3 regions of the Deinococcus malanensis genome follow, and region 2 is predicted to be linked to each of the others. Evidence: riboswitches for the same ligand, from Rfam matches in the RefSeq annotation. Region 2 holds a riboswitch; each other region holds the start of a gene.
The links. Region 2 has a riboswitch for cyclic di-GMP ahead of IEY49_RS12180 (hypothetical protein). Riboswitches for the same ligand answer to the same signal wherever they lie in the genome.
Positions count from the first base shown of each region.

Region 1 (6,216 bases), on a different contig from region 2:
GCAACCTGTGGATGGTCACCGACAACAGCGACCTGGGCACCAACCCGATCAAGGCCTACCACGGCAACAACGCCATGTTCTTCTTCCCGACCGAGGGCCCCAATACGGGCAAGGCCTACCGCTTCGCCGTTGGTCCGGTGGACGCCGAGCTGACCGGCCCGGTCTTCAGCCCTGACGGCAAGACGCTGTTTGTGGCGGTGCAGCATCCCGGCGAGGACAGCGAGAGCCTGGACAAGCTCACCAGCACCTTTGCCGCCAAGGAGGGCACCCGCATTCCGCGCCCGACCCTGGTCGCCATCGAGGGCTTCCCTGGCTGGAGGCAGGCATGACCGCGCTGGCCTCCAGGGCCCCCTGGATCGTGGGGCGCACCGTGCGGCTCGAGCATGCCGCAGAAGACTTCTTGAACGAGGTCACGCGCCAGCAGCCCTGGCTCCGGGCGCGCTACGAAGCCCTGCTGGAAGACCTGGACGATTTTCTGGGCGGCGCGGCGCCACTCAGTGCGCTCACCACAGAGCAAACCAGTGCATGGCAGACCAGCCTGGACGCCAGCACCCGGGAGGATCCCGCCGCCATGCTGCGCGACTTCACCACTTACCTGCAGGACTGGCACTGGGTCGTATAAAACCCTGGGCAGCACCAGCGCCCAAACCCGGTCTCCTTGGCGGGAGACCGGGCCTGTGGGTTACAAAAGGAGACCAGCCCAGGCCGGGGTTCGCCCCGCGCTCTTGCCTGGTCTCCGAATCGGGAGGGCAGGCTGCCGGACTCCGGCGGAACTTTTCAGTTTCACGTTGGGAAGTCTGCCTTCTTGAATGCCTGCCCTGCACCTGTCCGCTGACTGCCAGACCTCTTCAGGCACACCTCAGGAGGCAGGCCAGGTTATGGTCGCTACGGCTCCCGCGGGCAGGGTGTAGGTAAAGCCTGCGCCGTTTTCCACCACCTGCACCTTGCGGTTCGAGGACGACCCGTTGAGGACGATCAGGGCGCGTGTGCCGTCGGGATTACGGAACGCCACAGTCTGGATGTTGCCGGCGCCGTAGCTTGCCGACGCGATACGCACGGCACCGGGCCGCACGAACCTGGCAGCGTGACCCAACGCGTAGTACTCCTCGTTGAGGGTGACCCCGCCCGAAGCCGGATCCACTGTCACCACGCCACGGCAGTTGCTGCACCCACCGTTGGTCGGGCCACCCTGAGGGTCGAGCGCCAGATTCCACAGCAGCACGGTCCTGGCCCAGTTGCGGGTGGCGCCGATCACGAGGTGCTGCACGTTCCACGCGAGGTTGTTTCCCCAGTTTGTGGCCCAGCCACCGCCGCTGCACTCGGTGAAGTACACGTCCTTGTCGGGATAGGCGTCGCGAATCTTCGACTGGGCGCTGACGTCACCGCCGTAACAGTGAAACGCCGTTCCCGCCAGCGCGTCGCGGGCACCCTGATCGCCCAGTAGCGCCAGCGGGTAGGACGTATCGTCCCAGTTGTGGTCCCAGCCCAGAAGGCCTGTCTGCAGTCCCGCGTTCTGCAGTGCCGGAGCCAGCTGTTTGACCAGTCCCGCCGCGTCGGCCGGTTCCAGGCGCATGCTGGGGTAGCCGCCGGTTTCATGGCGCGGTTCATTCTGCAGGGTCAGCATGTCCAGAGGAACGCCACTCTGGGCGTAACCCTGGACCGCCCGCAGCAGATAGTTCGAATAGGCGGACCGCCATTCAGGCAGGAGTTGCCCGCCGTTTAGGTGAGCCGTGTCCTTCATCCAGGCGGGCGCGCTCCAGGGCGTGCCCATAAACCGGACCTCCGGGCTGGTGGCCCGGATGTCGCGGGCCAGCGGCAGGACGTACTGTTCATCGCGGGCCAGACTGAAGCTGGTCAGCGATTCGTCCACCACTCCCGCCGGAAGGTCGTGGTAGGTGTAGCTCGAACGCGCGAAGTCACTGGCCCCCAGCGGAATGCGGACGTAACTCAGGCCGATGCCGCCGGCCGGATCGAACAGCTGCCTGAGCAGGGCGCTGCGCTGGGTGCCCGACATTTTGTCGGTCATGAGGTAGGCGCTTGACTCGGTCAGTGCGGCACCGAATCCTTTGATGCTCTGGTAGGTGACCTTCGGGTCCACCGTCACCGCGCCGGACACAGGAGTGACCCCCGATTTGAAAGCGACGCCGGGCTGGGCCGCGATTTTCTGACGGCCGTCGGGCGTGGTCAGCCAGATCTGTGCCGTGCGGGTTGTCTGCGTTGTGCGGGCTGCCTGAACTAACGGGTCGCCCAACGCCGGGACTTGAGGAAGGGACTGTGAACAGGCCGTCAGGGCCAGAACGATGGATGCAAACAGCAGATTTGTTTTCAGGTTCATGGGGGCTCGTTTCGGTGGCTCGGCTGACCCAGGGGGCCCCGTGGCTTTGCGTCCCCGCTTTGCAGCGGGTTTGCCGGTTCGGTCGAAGGAATCGTTTCTCGGCAGGCCGAGATGGTCAAAGTCTAATTAGCGGCTCACACAGTTCTCTCTCGCAGCAACTCCACCAATGCGTGAAACTTCACGAAAGAGGTCATTATCTGTGAATAATTAGTCATTTAATGCTAATCTAATTTTCTCGTCAGATCCCTATCTTCGGAGCGAACCGTGACTCAGGCAGTTTCCACCACAGTGGCCCCCCCTTTAATTCTGGTTGTCGAACCCGACGTCGATGAATGCGAGGCCCTGTGTGCGGCCCTGCGCGACGAATCGTTTGAAGTGCACTCAGCCGCCGACGAGCACCGTGGCTTCGAGATGCTGTGCGACCACCGGCCTGACCTGATCGTCACAACCTGCGCACAACACCTTGATGGCGTGGCGTTCACTCGGCGGGTCCGTCAGGATCCATCCGTTGAGGCGGTGCCCATCATCCTGGTGATGAACAAGGAAGGCATGCAGGACGTCATTCACGCGCTGGATGCCGGCGCTGACGATTTCGTCTCCCGGCCCTTCAACATGCCGGAACTGATGGCGCGCATCCGGGTCAAGCTGGCCCGCCCCCCGGTGCCCGCCTGGACCCTGGCCCGCGACCGACGAACCGGCATCATGACGGTCCAGGCGATGCTCGCCCCTATGCTGCGTGAGATGGAGCGGGCCCGCGTGACCGGTGATCCTCTGATGCTCGCTTCACTGGCCTTCGAAGAGCTGCCGGTGCTCCGCCAGCGCTTTGGTTCCCAGCTCGACACGGTGATCGCCAACCAGACCATGCGGGTGCTGCGTGAACTGGCCGGGCCGCTCACTGTGCTGTCGCACGACCGGAAAGGCCACTTTCATGTACTGGCTCCCAACACCACACCTGAAACCGCGCTCAGCCGGGCACGGGAAGCCAGTCTGCGGCTGGTGGAACATTCCTTTTCGTACCACGGAGACCTGCTGAGGCTGACGCCCTCCATCGGACTGGCACAGTACCGCCCCGGCCTGGATCCCGATAACTTCCTCGGGCGTGCCGACACCGCCGCCCGCTACGCGGCGGCTCACCTGGACCTCCAGCCCGTGCTGTACGACCCACAGGTGCACTCCCGCCGGGAAGCGAAACCCAAACGGTATGCCCAGCTGCGCGAAAAGTTGAGGCTGCCGGCCCAGGTAATAGCGGTCAACGTCCTGCTGGTCGTCATTCCGTTTTTTCTCTATGCGTTTCTGGCCCGGATTGGCCTTGATGTGACCGACTGGGCGTACCTGGCTGTGGCGACCGCGCTGCTTGGCACAGCGGCGTTCATTCTGCTTGAAGGCTTTCTAGCCCTGAACCCGCAGCAGCCTCCGGAAGAGCCGCAAAGCCCCTACCCCAGGGCAAGCGCGATCATCGCCGCCTACCTTCCGAACGAGGCTGCGACGGTAGAGGAAACCATCGACGCGTTTCTGCGAATCGACTACCCAGCCGGCTTACAGGTCATCCTGGCGTACAACACTCCCAGGGATCTGCCAGTAGAAGCGGCCCTGCGGGCCCTGGCCGAGCGGGATCCACGGTTCGTGCCATTCCGTGTGGAAGGCAGTACCAGCAAGGCCCAGAACGTCAATGCCGCCCTGGCGATCGTCACGGGTGAGGTCACTGCCGTGTTTGACGCGGATCACCAGCCGGACGCCGACAGTTTCCGCCGGGCATGGCGATGGCTTTCGAGTGGCTGGGACGTGGTGCAGGGCCACTGCGTGATTCGCAATGGTGAGGAGAGTTGGGTGGCACGGATGGTTGCGGTGGAATTTGAGAGCATCTACGCGGTCAGCCATCCCGGCCGCGCGCGAATGCATGGCTTCGGCATCTTTGGAGGCAGCAACGGCTACTGGAAGACAAAGTTGCTGCGCAAAATCCGGATGCACGGCTCCATGCTCACCGAAGACATTGATTCGGCGCTCAGAAGTGTTGAGGCCGGATACAAGATTGCCAATGACCCTTACCTGGTCTCGCGTGAGCTGGCGCCCGCCACTCTGGGCGCCCTGACCAACCAGCGGCTACGCTGGGCCCAGGGCTGGTTTCAGGTGAGCCTCAAGCACCTGCCCCTTGGCCTGCGTTCCAGGCACCTGACCCTGCGTCAGAAGCTGGGCTTTTTTCATCTGCTGGGCTGGCGCGAGTTCTATCCGGTGCTGTCGGTGCAGATGTTCCCAATCCTCGGGTACTGGCTGCTGGTCGATGACCGTCAGGTCGATTGGGCCATTCCGGTGTTCGTGCTGACGACGGTCTTCACACTGAGCGTCGGGCCCTGGCAGGCTCTGTTCGCCTATCGGCAGGCCGATGCGTCGTTCAAGGGGCGCAGAGGCTGGTTCTGGTTCTATCTGGTTGTCTCGTCGGTGTTCTACACGCCGTTCAAGAATCTCCTCGCCGTGGTGGCCCAGATCAAGGAGTTCCGCCGTGAACGTGCTTGGAAGGTCACGCCACGCAGCACCCAGTCGCCGCTGGAATGAAGCCTGACGAGCCGGGCGCGCGGGCCGGTAAGAGCTGCCGCTCCGAATGGTCGTGATCAGACTCCAGCATCCCGAAGAGATCACGGGGCCCGGCATCCCTCCAGACGAAATACCGTTCAAACAGAATGCAAATCGATGCAGTGCGACGCTCCCCGCAGTCGCTGGGTCCAGGAACCACCTGCGCCGGTGGCTCGCTGAGCACCGTTGCGCTCCACACGCTTGGCAAGGCCCCCTTTCCACGTCCAGCTCACACCTCGGTTATCATCTGTGAGAAATCTGACAGAGCCTTCAGATAGTCTGAAACCGTTCCGACAAACGCACTTCACCATCCGACCAGGAGTCACCGCCCTTCACAATGCCTGCCCCCGTCCTGCCACATTTACAGAGTCACGGCCCCTGCAAGTACCTCAGTCTTGCCGGCCCCCTGAAGGCGCCTATGGCGACGGGACAGGACCCGAATTCATCTGATCACTGTCCTGGACACTCAAAAGACTGGGCCTGAACCTCAACATTCATTACGATTCCACGCCAGATGCCGGTTTTCCCGGATTTGGGCATGTCAAGGAGCCTGTACCATGCTTTTCCGTCGCCTTTCCCTTGCCGCCCTCCTGATGGGCAGCGCCGCTGCCGCGACCACACCTTTGCTGCCGCCCGCGCCCCCGGTTGTTCCGATTCCTGCCCCATTCGAGCCCCTGGCCGAACCGGCCGCAGCCATCCACCTGACACCAGGAACCTGTGGCGCTGCCACCGCCACGCCGACCCTCACGGCGTCCGCCCTGCCCCCTGTCGTTTCCGGCCGCGTCAGTTTCTATGGCGCTATCTACGATTCAGCCGGCAAACCGGTCCGCGCGATCACGCACGGCAATGTCAATGACCTGCACCCACTGGCGAGCGCGTTTAAGTCCCTGGTCGTTCAGGCGATGTTCCGGGAAATCGACGCCGGCAAGTACAAGCTGACCACGAAGTTCACCACCACGCCCGCCAACCGCAGCATTGAAGCCTACCCCGCTGGGACCAACAGTCTCTACGATCTGGCACGGCGCACGATCTACAACAGTGACAACACCGCCAGTGACATCCTTCACCTGGCCTACGGTCCCGGCCGCCTGGCCCGCGAAACCCGGAAGTCCAGCCCCTGCACCTCGGTGATGCTGACCACCAAGGCGTGGTGGAGCGCCCAGTCTGGCCTGATTCCTGAAGTGGTGCCGGTCGACCCCTTCACCCTGAACACCCTGCCGACGGCTGCCGCCTACGCCCGACAGCCCCTGGAAGAGCGCATCCTGACCGCCAACCGGATCATCAAGGCGTCCCAGACGGTGGCCGGGCCGAAA
Region 1 is NZ_BMPP01000028.1:7,443-13,658, reverse strand. It holds gene IEY49_RS19575 (PhoX family protein) at 1-329, shown strand, start outside; gene IEY49_RS19570 (hypothetical protein) at 326-622, shown strand; gene IEY49_RS19565 (glycoside hydrolase family 30 protein) at 860-2,335, opposite strand; cyclic di-GMP riboswitch class I at 2,346-2,420, opposite strand; gene IEY49_RS19560 (glycosyltransferase) at 2,600-4,885, shown strand; gene IEY49_RS19555 (serine hydrolase) at 5,461-6,216, shown strand, end outside.
Region 1: another riboswitch for cyclic di-GMP. It lies ahead of IEY49_RS19565 (glycoside hydrolase family 30 protein); the one in region 2 lies ahead of IEY49_RS12180 (hypothetical protein).

Region 2 (6,216 bases):
ATGACACGGCCACGGGCCGGCCTCTGTTTGACACTAAAGAATTCTGGCTGCACCCGTTGACTCCGGAGAACCTCGCGTACCTCATCCTCGCTGAAGGGCTCCGTGTTGCAGCAACCCTGAAACCAAGCACGCTCACGCCGGAAGAACGCTCCGAGCTGATGCCAGTTGCGCAGAGCTTAATCCGGGTCTACAACCGGCTGCGTGAAGGCAGTCAGCACCGCTTGCGGGAACGCTCTTGAGCGGGGCATCAGGAGTTGCCCGGGGCGCCCGCTAAAGCGATCATTCTTAGCCATGGAGCTTGGCTGAGACCAGCCCGCCACCACAGCCCCGACGGTCTTTACTGAGAAGGGGCTGGGTTATCCATCCCACCCTTTCGAGGGTGGGATGGATAACCCAGCCGCCCGAAGGGCGGAGTGCTGATGCTTATGTCTGAGGCGAAAGCGCCGCCGCGTGGTATGCTGGAACAGCAAAAACCCGCCGCCTTTCTGGGGAGTCAGGCGCGGGGACGGCGACACCTTACAGGGAGGTGAACGCACATCCAGACTACCACCCACCTCAAGGCATTCCGCTACCGTCTGCGTCCCACGAAGGCGCAGGAAGCTGCGCTGACCGAACAGCTCCGGCTTTGCCGCAACCTGTACAACGCGGCCTTACAGGAACGCCGGGACGCCTACCGCAAGGCAAAGAAGACCGTGACCGGGTACGACCAGATGAAGTACCTGACGGAAATCAAGGCGGCCCTGCCGGAATACGCCGGGGTCTACTCGCAGGTGCTTCAGGACGTTCTCAAGCGCCTGGACAAGGCATTCAAGGCGTTCTTCCGCAGGGTCAAGGAAGGCTCCAAGCCCGGCTATCCCCGTTTCCAGGGGCGGGACAGGTTCGATTCCATCTGCTACCCGCAGTCGGGATTCAGCGTGTCGGACAAGACCGCTTTCTTCTCCAAAATCGGGAACATCCGAATCCGGCTGCACCGCCCGTTGGAAGGCAAGGTCAAGACGGCCACCATCACGCGGGACTGCGGAGAATGGTACGTCAGCTACGTGTGCGAGGTGGAAGCCCAGCCGCTTCCCGTTTCGGGAAGCTCGGTGGGTGTGGACGTGGGAACGACATGGTTTTGCATCACCTCCGATGGGGAGTTTGTGGAGAACCCCCGTCACTTTCAGGGGGGTCTGAAGAAGCTGCGGGTGGCTCAGCGTGCGGTCAGTCGCAAGCGGAACAAGCGGAGCAACAGGCGCAGAAAGGCCGTCCAACAGGTCGCAAAACTGCATCGGAAGGTCGCACGGCAGCGACTCGACTTCCACCACAAGACCGCTCTCAAACTCGTCCGAGAGAACGATTTGATAGCCCACGAAGACTTAGGCGTCGGTGCGATGGGACGGGGCAACCTGGCCCGCAGCATTCACGATGTGGGCTGGGGTCAGTTCTTTTCTCTCCTTTCCCAGAAGGCAGAATGGGCCGCTCGGAAAGTGGTGCGCGTAGACCCCCGGTACACCTCTCAGCGGTGCAACGCCTGCGGGCACACCTGCCGGGAGAACCGAGCGAGTCAGTCGCGCTTTCGGTGTGTCGCCTGCGGTCATATGGACAATGCCGACCTGAACGCAGCGCGGAACATCCTGGGGCGGGCCGTCCCATCAGGCATCAACGTAGCGGTAGTGAACGCAAGCGTTGCCTGAAAAGCCAAAGGATTCATCCGTTGGTAGGTCACTGAAGAGCGCCCAGACACCTTAATTGCTGGTCAGGGTCAGCGTGATAACGGTATTCAGGTCTGCCGTGGCGGCGGGAGTTGCCCGCGCTCCGATCCTGTAGCGCGTCGCTTCGCCCGCCAGCAAATGCAGGGTTCCGTCCTGCCGGTAATACACATTGGACTGGGACCCGCTCACCCCGCTTACGGCCGTTCCAAGAGCCGTACCCATCGCCTGGTCGATCCCGCTGCCCGCGACCGTCCATGCCAGAAAATAATTCGCTTGTGATCCCGACAGGCTCAAGGTCAGAGATGAACTGCTTGGCAGGTCGTACGACACGCCTATGATGAAGTTCGCTCCGTACACATACGCGTCGTTGCGGGTCTGGCCAAGCGGATAATTGACCCCGAAATCAGCGGGCAGGCTCGCGTCCGTAAGAATCTGCACGCTGACCGTCTGCGCCGAGGCGCAGGAAAGCAGCAATAAACAGACAGCAAGATAGCGGCGTCGCATGGGCCTCCAGCATAAGCCGGACAGAAGTACCCTTCTGCCCGGCTTAAAAGTCTCAGGTTTAGTTGGCGGTGGCGGTCAGGGTGATGGTGGTGCTGAGGCTGGTGACGGCGGCGGTGGTGGATTTTGCGCCGATCGCGAAGCGCGTCGCACCTGTCGAAGTGCCAAAAGCGTTGAAGGCGGTGGTGGTGGCACCGCTCGCGTACGTGTCGGTCGCTGTGCCGCTGGCCGTGGCGGTGCCGACGCTGGTGGAGAACGGCACGTCCGAGGTGAGGGTGCCGCCGCTCGGGGTGTGGCGGTACGCGAGGAGGTAGTTCGCTTGGCTGCCGGAGAGGGCCAGAGAGACGTTGGTGGTGACGTTTGCGTAGGTAAGTTTGATCAGAAAGTTGCTGCCGTAAGCGAAGGTGCTGTTGTTCAGCTGATTAAGGGCGTAGCCGGTGCCGAAGTCCGCCGGCGTGGCCGCATCAGTCATGAGCACGACGCTGACGGTGGGGGCGGGCACGGTGCCGGTGGCGGTGACGGTGTCGGTGCCCGTGTTCGCGAGGGCGCCGGAAGCCAGGCTCAAGCTGGTCAGGGCGAGCAGCGCGGTACGGAAGGGAACGGCGAACAGGGGGGTACGGTTGTTCATTTCGACTCCTAGAACAGCAGTCGGCAGCGCTGAGACAACGATGGTTCAGCAAGGCCGGATCGGTCGCACCACTTGCTCCACACATTCCAGGTGCCCGGTTACGGAATGTGCTTCATTGCTTTCCAACCCAAGCAGGAGGTCCTGATGGATGTACACACCGTAGTGGCGGCTTTCTTACCTCCTCCTTACGTCAGGCTCATCCCTCGCTCGTGAAGGCCGTGAATGTCAGAACACTTGGCGTGACGGTCATTCCCCCTTGACCCGCCTTCAGCCTTCGAGATGCATGACAGGGAACAGGACGAAGAAGGAACCTCCAGGCAGTGCCCGGCCGGAAGAACTGAACCAGCAAGGCTCCGAATGTCTTCAGCCACCCTGTCCCACCCCGTGGATTCTCACCAGAACACAATCGGCAGCTTCATAGCGCACCAATCACGGCACCGCAGCATTCAGCCACGCCCGGGTCATGCCCGTGTGACAGGGCTGCGCCTAGATTTCATGCTGATGGCCCCTTCGTCTCGCCCTGTTGTCCGCGCGTTTACCCGCGTGGCGTCACTGACTGCAGCCTTGCTGCTGTCGATGGCGCCCGGACTCACGGCGGATTCCCCGACGAAGGCACTCCCGGCGGTCACACTGTCCACGACCGGCGAGGCGCTGGCGGTCATGCACCTGCCTGCGGAGTTACACAATCTCCCGCTCGAACTGAACCTTATCGGCGACCTGCCGCCAGGCATTCACGTCACGTACCCCCGGAAGCTTCCGGCAAGCCCCACGCCGCTGCTGCCCCTTTCCCTTCGCGTCGATACCCCAGGCAACTTGCTGGCTAACTTCGTCATGACTTTCAGCGTCACCACTCCGCAGGGAGTCCAGCATCTCGAAGTGCCGGTGCGCTGGCCGGAGTATGCGCAACTGGTGGTTCAGGGTCCGGCTGAGGCCGCCGTTCTTCCTGACGCGCCTGCCCGCATTCCGCTCCAGGTTCGCAACACAGGCACCGGCGCGGCCGACGTCACCGTCACCGCCGATTCAGGCACCATCGAGTCCCCCTACCTGCGTCTCATGCCAGGGGAGCAGCGCACCGTGCTGCTCGTGCTCCCGGCTGCTCTCAGCCAGCAGACTGCGACCGTCACGTTCAAAGGCGGCCTCAGACCCGTCACCCATACGTTACGCATCCGGGGGCACACGGGAGCTGGGGCGGATTCTGCCTACGGCGTCCGCTTGCGAACCAGCCTGAAAGCAGAATCCGGCGTCACGGCAGGTGTCACCGGGTCACTCCTGATTGACGGGCGCCTCAGCCGGATTACAGCTGTTCAGGCCGACATCGAACGTCAGGCCTCCGGCTTCAAGCTCAAAAGCGCCAGCGTGACACACGGCGAAACACGCCTGAATGTTGCCGAATCCGATGCGAGCAATCCTGCGGGAACCGTCGGCCGCGGCGCGTATCTGGCCCACCGCTGGCGTCCAGGAGGAATCGTCCGGCAGGTCGAGGTAGGCGCAGCGGTGCCGGAGCAGGGGGCCGCACGCGTCGGAATGAAAGCAGACCTGATGACGGCCACTGCAAGCGCGAGTGTCACAGCAAATGTCAACAGCCAGCTGCGTGACCCGGCGGTGAGCGCCACCGGCAGTACCGGCCCGTTCAGCGTGTCGCTCTTTGTGGCCCCTGAGCGGAGTGTGCCGTGGACAGCGGCCGCCACCTACCGCACTGAAGCGGCCGAGGTGCAGGCCAGTGCCTCAGGCGGCCGGAGCAGTTGGGCAGCGCTGGATACTCAATGGAAGGAACTGCCCGGCCGGCCTAAATTCGGGGTCCGCGCCGACTTCTCAGCGCAGTCCCTGTCCGCCGTTACGATCAGCGGCACCTACGGACCGGCGTCCGCGACCTTCAAGCAGATGACGGCCGGCCCGTGGGAACTCGCCGCCGGGACCTCGTACACCACAAAACCCGTCACAGGACGCATTGAGCTGAAGCTCAACGGCAACCCGGGCGGCCCTCTCGGCGGCGTCGCGACAGCCAGCGGTCAGGGTCAGTTCGGCGTAACGCAGTGGAACCTGCTCGGTTCCGTGTACCTGAACCAGCATGGCGTCGCCCGCTCTTCCCTGAAGGCACAGACAAGCACGCCGGTCGGGGCCGGGACCGTGAAAATGGAAGCGACCGCAGCAACCGACGGTGCCCTTGACCTCGCGGTCAAGGGTGTGGGATACGCGCAGGCGCTGGGCGGTCAGTGGACCCTGGAAGGCGGGGCGCACGCGGTTTCCCTTCTGACTCGTCCTCAACTTCAGCTTTCGGCGCAGGCGACGTATGCCTCACCGGGCGGGTGGGGCGGCTTCGTGGGCACGACGCTTCCCCTGTCAGGAGGACCTCTGCACCTGAAGGCCGGGCTGAGTTACTCCACGTTTTTGCCCACGACCGATAAGCTTGCTGAACTGCTCGCCGGACCCGACCCGAGTCGCCGGACTGTGCGGGTGGTACAGGACCTCAACGGAACGCTCCAGCCCCTCGCAAATGTCCGTATTTCGGCGTGTAACCGGCAGTTCCAGACGAATGAGCGCGGCGAAGCCACAGTGACTGGCCCGACCAGCGCCTGTCTGGCAACCGTCAACGTCAACGACCTTCCAGCACACATGGTGATGATTAACAGCTCGGCCGAGGTGGCACCCGGTGGGACCGTGACGTTCCGTGCTCAGCCGGCAACCGTTCTGCAGGGTCAGGTCTCCTACACTGATCCCGATACCGGTGCGCTGGTTTCTGACGGTCCATCCAAGGTCGTCCGTGTCAACCTGACCGGTCCCGAGGCCCGCTGGACCACAGTGCAGCTTCCTGGCGGTCAGTTCGAGTTCCACGATCTTGCGCCCGGTCAGTATCGGGTGTTCATTGACGGGCAGCCTCCCGTGGACGTGACTCTGCCGGCTACCGGTGCATCGGTCATTGTGCCCACGCCGGGACCACGGCGGACTGTGCTCGACAGCAGCGCGGTGACTCCCAGCCTGCGCCTGATCTGGGACAGTGTCGTGATTCAAGCAAGCCAGGCTCCCAGGCTGCGCCTGCGCCCCGGCGCACCCCTGAGGGAAGTGACGGTCCAGGTGGGCAGCCTCACACGGACCTATTCCGCCGCCACTCAGCCCCAGGACGACGAGTGGGTGCTGACGCTGCCCACCCCTCAGGAGACCGGCAGCGTTCCTGTCACCGTCACGGCTCACTTTGCCAACGGCACCACTGCCCGTCGGAGCACCCACCTCATTGTGACAATCCCCTCACCCCCATGAACACGCCGTCCCGTAGCCCACACCCACCAGGCGAAAGCCAGCATTCCCACATCCTTGCCGTTTCCGGAGGTCTTATGAAAACTCTGTCATTACTTGCTCTGCTCTCCCTCGCTTCGTCCGCTGCTGCGGATGTGTATATCA
Region 2 is NZ_BMPP01000009.1:154,211-160,426, forward strand. It holds gene IEY49_RS12165 (hypothetical protein) at 1-239, shown strand, start outside; gene IEY49_RS12170 (RNA-guided endonuclease InsQ/TnpB family protein) at 606-1,673, shown strand; gene IEY49_RS12175 (hypothetical protein) at 1,725-2,195, opposite strand; gene IEY49_RS12180 (hypothetical protein) at 2,254-2,820, opposite strand; cyclic di-GMP riboswitch class II at 2,869-2,952, opposite strand; gene IEY49_RS12185 (COG1361 family protein) at 3,322-6,075, shown strand; gene IEY49_RS12190 (hypothetical protein) at 6,150-6,216, shown strand, end outside.

Region 3 (6,216 bases), on a different contig from region 2:
CCGCATTGAACGGGGTACCGTCGGAGAACTTCACGTTGGGGCGGAGCGTGAAGGTCCACTCGGTGGCGTCCTTGTTCGGTTTCCAGCTGGTGGCCAGACCCGGCGCAATGGTCGTGGTTCCCTTCCTGAACCGGACCAGCATGTCGTACACGAGCGACTGCGCCAGTGACGAGTTCCCGTCGGTGATGGTGCCAGAGTCGAGGGAGACGGGCTCACCGCCCGCGCCGAACACCAGGGTGGCGGCCTGCGCAGAGCTGGGAATCAGGGCGAGGGTCAGGCCAGTGAACAGCAGCTGCTTCAACATAGCGGTCTCCGGAATGCTGGGGAATCACGGTGTGACGTGTCGACGGCGCGCATGGAGAGAATGACGTCCCGGTCGGCAGGACCCGCCGGGGATCAGGAATACCTGCGTTCACCTGCGTTGTGATCGCATCACGCAGGTCGACGAGATATCTGATGGAAGCTTCTCAAGGAGTATAACTCACTGCATATTTGAATGGCTGGGTCGGGGCTGAATGGTGCTGCTGGATCATGGGGCCGGTCAGGCGATCTGGAATGGAGCAAGTCGTTGGCGCCGAGGGCCTACCCGGCCCGGAAGTGTTCCACTTCGCGCTTTTACGGAACTCAGGTACGGCAGGCGCGTAACGGCTCCCCGCTCTAAAGAGCGGGGACCACACTGGTGCGGCACCCTTCCTTCAGCCCTCGAGCCAGGCGCGTACGGTTCTGGTCAGGAAGGTCAGTTCCTCCGGCAGACCCGCCGGGCTCCCGGCCCGGTGACCCCAGAGGCTCGGGATCGGCCGCAACTCCCCGGCGCGCAGATGAGGCAACTCCGCGGCATTGTCGGCCACCCGGAAATACAGGTCGGTCTCGCTGGGCATCAGGAGCACCCGCGCCTGGATGGCCGCCAGCGCCCGGCTGAGGTCCCCGCCGTACAGGTCGTTGACACTGATGTCGCCGTGCACCCAGCTCAAGGCCTGGGCATACAGGTTGGCCGCCCGACACGCAGCGAATCCTCCCTCCCAGCCCGAGCGCAGGTACGTTTCCAGATCAGGAAAGCCCAGGGCGGTACGGAACAATTCCGCGCGGTAGAAGTCCTGGCTTAATCCCCACCCGGCATAGATGTGCGCGAACGCCCGCAAGGCTGCCTTGGGCTCGGCAGCAAAGCGTCCGCCGCCGAGGTGCTCCGGCGCGGCCTCCAGCGTCCTGAGCAGCCCGGAGAGGAACACGCGGTTGTGCAGGGCCGTGCGCGCACTGCCGCAGACCACGATGGCGCGCTCCACCCGCTCAGGGAACAGCGCCGCCCAGTGGTACGCCTGCATTGCCCCCATCGAGAAACCATAGACCGCGGCGACCCGCTCGATTTCGAAGACTTCGTGGAGCAGCCGGGATTGCGCGAGCACGTTATCCCTCAGTGTGACGAGTTCAGGGTAACCGGGAGTTTCAGCCGCACCCGACGACAGCCCGTTGGAGAACATGTCGGGAATAACGATGAACCACCGCTCCGGGTCCAGCACGCCGTCCGGGCCGATCAACCAGTTCTGGCCGGCATGGGTGGCGGTGTAGCTGCAGGGGTAGACGATGACGTTGTCCCGGGCGGCGTTCAGGGTGCCGTGGGTCTGCCAGGCCAGCCGGGCCTGCGGGATAAGGCCGCCGCGCTCGACCGGGAGGTCACCCAGTTCGAACACGCCCTCCTGGACGGGCCAGGAGGTCATGCTGCGCTCGCAGTGGTCGACGGGAAGGGACGCTGATCCTGGTTGGCCCGTGGCATGACATCACCTTACGCCGCGGATGGCTTCTTTGTGCGTGCGCGGCCTGCCTGGTGTATCGCGGGGCGGACTTGGAAGCCCAGGCAATCGACTTTCTGCCTGAGCTGCTCGTGCGCATGAGCAAACTCAACCTAGACCTGTTCAGGCCACGCTATCTACGCAGTCAGGACCACCCAGCCTAAGGAGGCAACTGTGACACTTCATGCAAGCTGGACAGCCGTAAAAACCGAAGTGGCCCATCACATTCCAGAAGCTGTCGCATTACTGCGGCCGGGGTGTGAGCCACCGAACCTGATTCAGGCTGAGGCCTTGATCGGTCAGCTGCTTCCGTAAGACCTCACTGCGGCTTTGTGTCGGCCTGGTCCTCCTTGCTCATAACTTAGGCGCCTTTAATCGGCTGACAACAATGAACTCAAAGATATTCATTAAACGGGTCCTCAGCATTAACCCACTTGAATCTCAAAATTGTAAGCGGCAAGTAAGAAGTCTTCCCTATACTCCAGGTACTTCGATCAGAGAAAAGCCTCTGACGGAGAGACGCGAAGAACCCCGCCCTGTAATCGGGCACCTGGGACGGGGGGAGCAAGTGGTGCGACCGGCTTTTCGTCCGTTCCCTCTATCAGACAGAGGAGAACTCTTCACACTCACAACGGGTGTCTAAAAGAGGTATCTACATGCGTAAACTTAATGCTTTTGCTGCAGCTTTCGTCCTTGGCGCGTTTGGATTTGCCGGTGCACAAACCACAACTGGCACTGCGAGCGGCGACACGACGAGCACGGCGGACGGCACGCTGACTGTTACGAACTCCGGTGTCGATACGCTGACCGTGAGCGGCGGCTTCGTCGGTGCGAACCTGAACTTCGCCAACACCGCTAGTCCTGCAGGTGCACTTACCACAGTCTACGCTTACAGCAACACCTTCGTTGACGCCGGCAGCGCGTCCCTCACCTACTCGACGCAGAAGGAAAGCGTCGCCGGTCCGCGGCAGATCGTGGTCAGCTGGGCTTTCGACAGCGGGAGAACGGCGATGCCCGCCAATGTCGCCCTGAAGCTCACCCCAAGCAATGTCAATGCAGGCACCGGGACCACCCTAACGTTCGACAGCACCACCACCAAATTCAGCAACGTTGCCCTGATCAGTGGCATTGCAAAGTACACGAACAGCGCCACCGCCACGGTCGGCTACTCCGTTCAGGCGACGAGTGGCTTCGACAGCTTCGGTGGAACCCTCACCTACACCATCGGCACCGGCTTCTAACCGCCGCCGAACAACGTGCCCCTCGCCTGAACCCACGGCGAGCTCAAGCGACAGAAGAGCAGGCTCTTCTGTCGCTTGAAAAGGATCTCTATGCACACAACCCGTTCTCACTTCGTTGCTCTCGCACTGCTCACGGTCGTCGGCGTAGGCCAGGCTCAAGTGCAGGTTGCCAGCGCCCCAGTCACGCAATACGACGTCAAACCCGGTCGGAACGTCATCGAAGGCATTCTGACTCTCACCAATCCCGGCAGCAAGGATGAGCAAGCGCACCTCGTCCTGAGCGACGTAAAATCCGATCCGCAAGCTGGAGCGGTTTACCTGAAGCCGGGCACGCTGAACAGGAGCAACACCTCCTGGCTCGAATTACCCAGCAGCGTCGTCACCGTTCCGGCTCATGGAAAACTGAACGTCCCGTACCGCATCAATATTCCTGCGAACGCTGCAGCGGGAACCCACTGGGGCGTAATCCTCGTTCAGGGAGGCACCGTCGAAAAGACCGCAGCCAGTGCGGGCAAAAGCTCAATCACTATTCGCGAGATGACGCAGTATGCCGTTCAGGTTTTCGTGAACCTCCCCGGAGGACAGGCGAAGCTCAAGTTCCAAAATCCCAACCTTTCCAAAACCTCGGAAGGGCTGAAGCTCGATGTGGAACTCGGCAATCAAGGCGAACGGCTCGCGCTGCCCAACACCCGCGTGGAAGTCTACGACAGCAATGGCACCGTGGTCCTGAAACTCAACGGTCGTCAACGCCGCGTGCTCCCAGGCATGAGCGTTCTGGAAACACACGCCATCAACGGGCTGAAGCCAGGTAAGTACCAGGTGCTCATCCTTGCCGACGACGAAAGCGGCGTGGTCGGTGCGCGGTACAACGTAACTGTGGAATGATATGCGCCGGGCTACGCTGGTGGTCTTGGGCATGCTGCTATCAGGTGCAAGTGCCTTACCGATACATGTCTCAGCAGTACCGGTCGCCCTGCAGGGTGGCACGCCCGTTACCTTCCCTGTAACAGTCAAAAATCCCGGCACGGTTGACGTCACGGAATCCTTGAATTTGGAACTTCCAGCAGGCTGGGTTTTGCTTGTGGGGGATCTGTCGTTCAGGGTTCCTGCTGGTAGTTCACACACTGAACTGCTGACACTGGTACCTCCAGCATCGCTTCCAGCAGGACATATTGAACTGCCCCTTCAGACGAGTGATTCATCGGCAGTAATGCGATTCAATGTGCCGACTGATCAGCGTGTACGTGTTGTAGCGGTCGATCCTCCTTCATTCAATGCGAGCGACAGTTACACCGTGAAGTGGCAGGTCAGCAATACCGGCAATTCACATACCACGGTCCATCTGGACGTTTCTACAATTAGAGGAGCAAAAGTCGCGACTGATATTAAATCGTTCACTTTTGCTCCTGGCGAAACTCGGGATGTCATTGTTCATGTCGATACAAGCTCTATACAAGTATCGGGCGCGGTTGAACTCAGATTTAGTGCTCGTCTCGATAATGGAAAGAAAGTTTCCGCAGTGGCGCACACAGATGTGATTGCGCCTCAAAATGCTTTGCCACTCTCGGCTCGTTATCAGGTTTTTCCCGTAACACTTGAGGTTGGAACTGCCGCGAGCAGCGCTGGCGCCCTAAAAAGCACGTTCAGTCTGTCGGGCAAAGGAAAATTCCGACAGGAAGACCCTGGAACGTACGGATTTTCCGTGACTCAGGACGCGTTTACCCTGACGTATCAGCGCAAAGAGTACGACTGGTCAGTGGGGCGTATCCCAGTGGTTCTTTCCCCTTTGCTGCCGGTCCTGACCACGAATGGTGCCGCAGCCAGAATGCAGCCTTCGAATTATGGTGTGCGCGCGTTCGCCGGTGAGACCACAGACGGCCGGTTCACGGCAGGAGCGGCTCTTGACTACAAGGCCGGGGCAGCCACAGCACAGGTCGGACTGCAGGGAATTGGTGGCCAAACCTTTGCTACTGCTGAGGGAACGTTCAGCACACCGCAAGCCAAGGTGGGTGGGGCGTTCGCCATCAACCTTGGCACCCATCAGTTCTCGACAAGATTCCAGGCCGACTATAAGGAGAGCTGGGGCAGTCTGAACGCGACATATGCACGTACATCTGCAGGTTGGTCTGGACAGGGAAAAGGAAGTCAGAGCCTGCAGACGAAACTGGCACTTCAGCCTTCAAAGGATCTGACATTCGGGGCGTTCGCCAACGTGGTGGGCGTATCCGAGTTGCAGACGACCTTTGGCGTCAGCATGAGCGCCCGCACACCGCTGGGTGCATTCGGCGCACATTACACGCTGACTCCCACCTCCCACCTTTTGCAGGGCACCTTCAGCCAGCCCTTTCTGGGCGGAACGCTTGACCACAACGCGTCCATGACATACCTGCGCGGCATGGATGATGCTTTGTTCCAGTATTCGGCCACGGCCAAGCTGAAGCATCCAAAAGGCACGGTGGACCCGACACTGAGTGTGAACTTCGACACTCGCACGCAACGGCCAATCGTGTCAGCGGGCGTGAAGGGGACTGCTACAGTCTTACCTGACCTGTCACTGAATTACGCGGTGCACATCGCTGACCTTGTGCAGGGAAAGCTGAGCGCAACCGTGGGTGGCAAATACAAACTGAACCCTGAGACTGAACTGACCGCGCAGCTTGGCAGCACGGATTTCGGTCTCGGAAAGGTTAGCGCTACCGTGGGAGCCAAGCACAACTTCAGCGGTTCGACCCAAGTGGCCGTGCAGTTGGGCAGCAGTGACCTGGGACGTAGGCAGATGCAGGCTTCCCTGGATATCAAGCACAAGTTGAACGACACCACGCAACTCACCATGGGTGCCACCACAAGCCATACGAACGGGAACTGGCAGGTCGGGGCGCGCCTGGCTGCTCGGGTCACCTTCGACGTGCCCATGCACGAACGGCTTGACATCGCGCAACTGTCCGGTCGAATCGCCGATGACGAAGGGCGCGGCGTACCCAACGTGATTCTCCGTGCGGGTTCCACCGCCACCGTGACTGATGCCAACGGACGCTACGCCTTCCTGGCCTTGACACCTGGCATAACGACCGTTTCTGCACTTGTTGGTGACAGCAGTGAAGAATTGCTGTTCAACCCTGAATTGCCTGTCACTCTCACGCTTGCAAGCAAAGAGAAACGTGTTCTTAATATCCAGGTAAAACGAGCCGCAC
Region 3 is NZ_BMPP01000003.1:309,882-316,097, forward strand. It holds gene IEY49_RS05380 (ABC transporter substrate-binding protein) at 1-304, opposite strand, end outside; gene IEY49_RS05385 (alpha/beta fold hydrolase) at 696-1,712, opposite strand; cyclic di-GMP riboswitch class II at 2,293-2,376, shown strand; gene IEY49_RS05390 (hypothetical protein) at 2,441-3,025, shown strand; gene IEY49_RS05395 (hypothetical protein) at 3,116-3,910, shown strand; gene IEY49_RS05400 (carboxypeptidase-like regulatory domain-containing protein) at 3,936-6,216, shown strand, end outside.
Region 3: another riboswitch for cyclic di-GMP. It lies ahead of IEY49_RS05390 (hypothetical protein); the one in region 2 lies ahead of IEY49_RS12180 (hypothetical protein).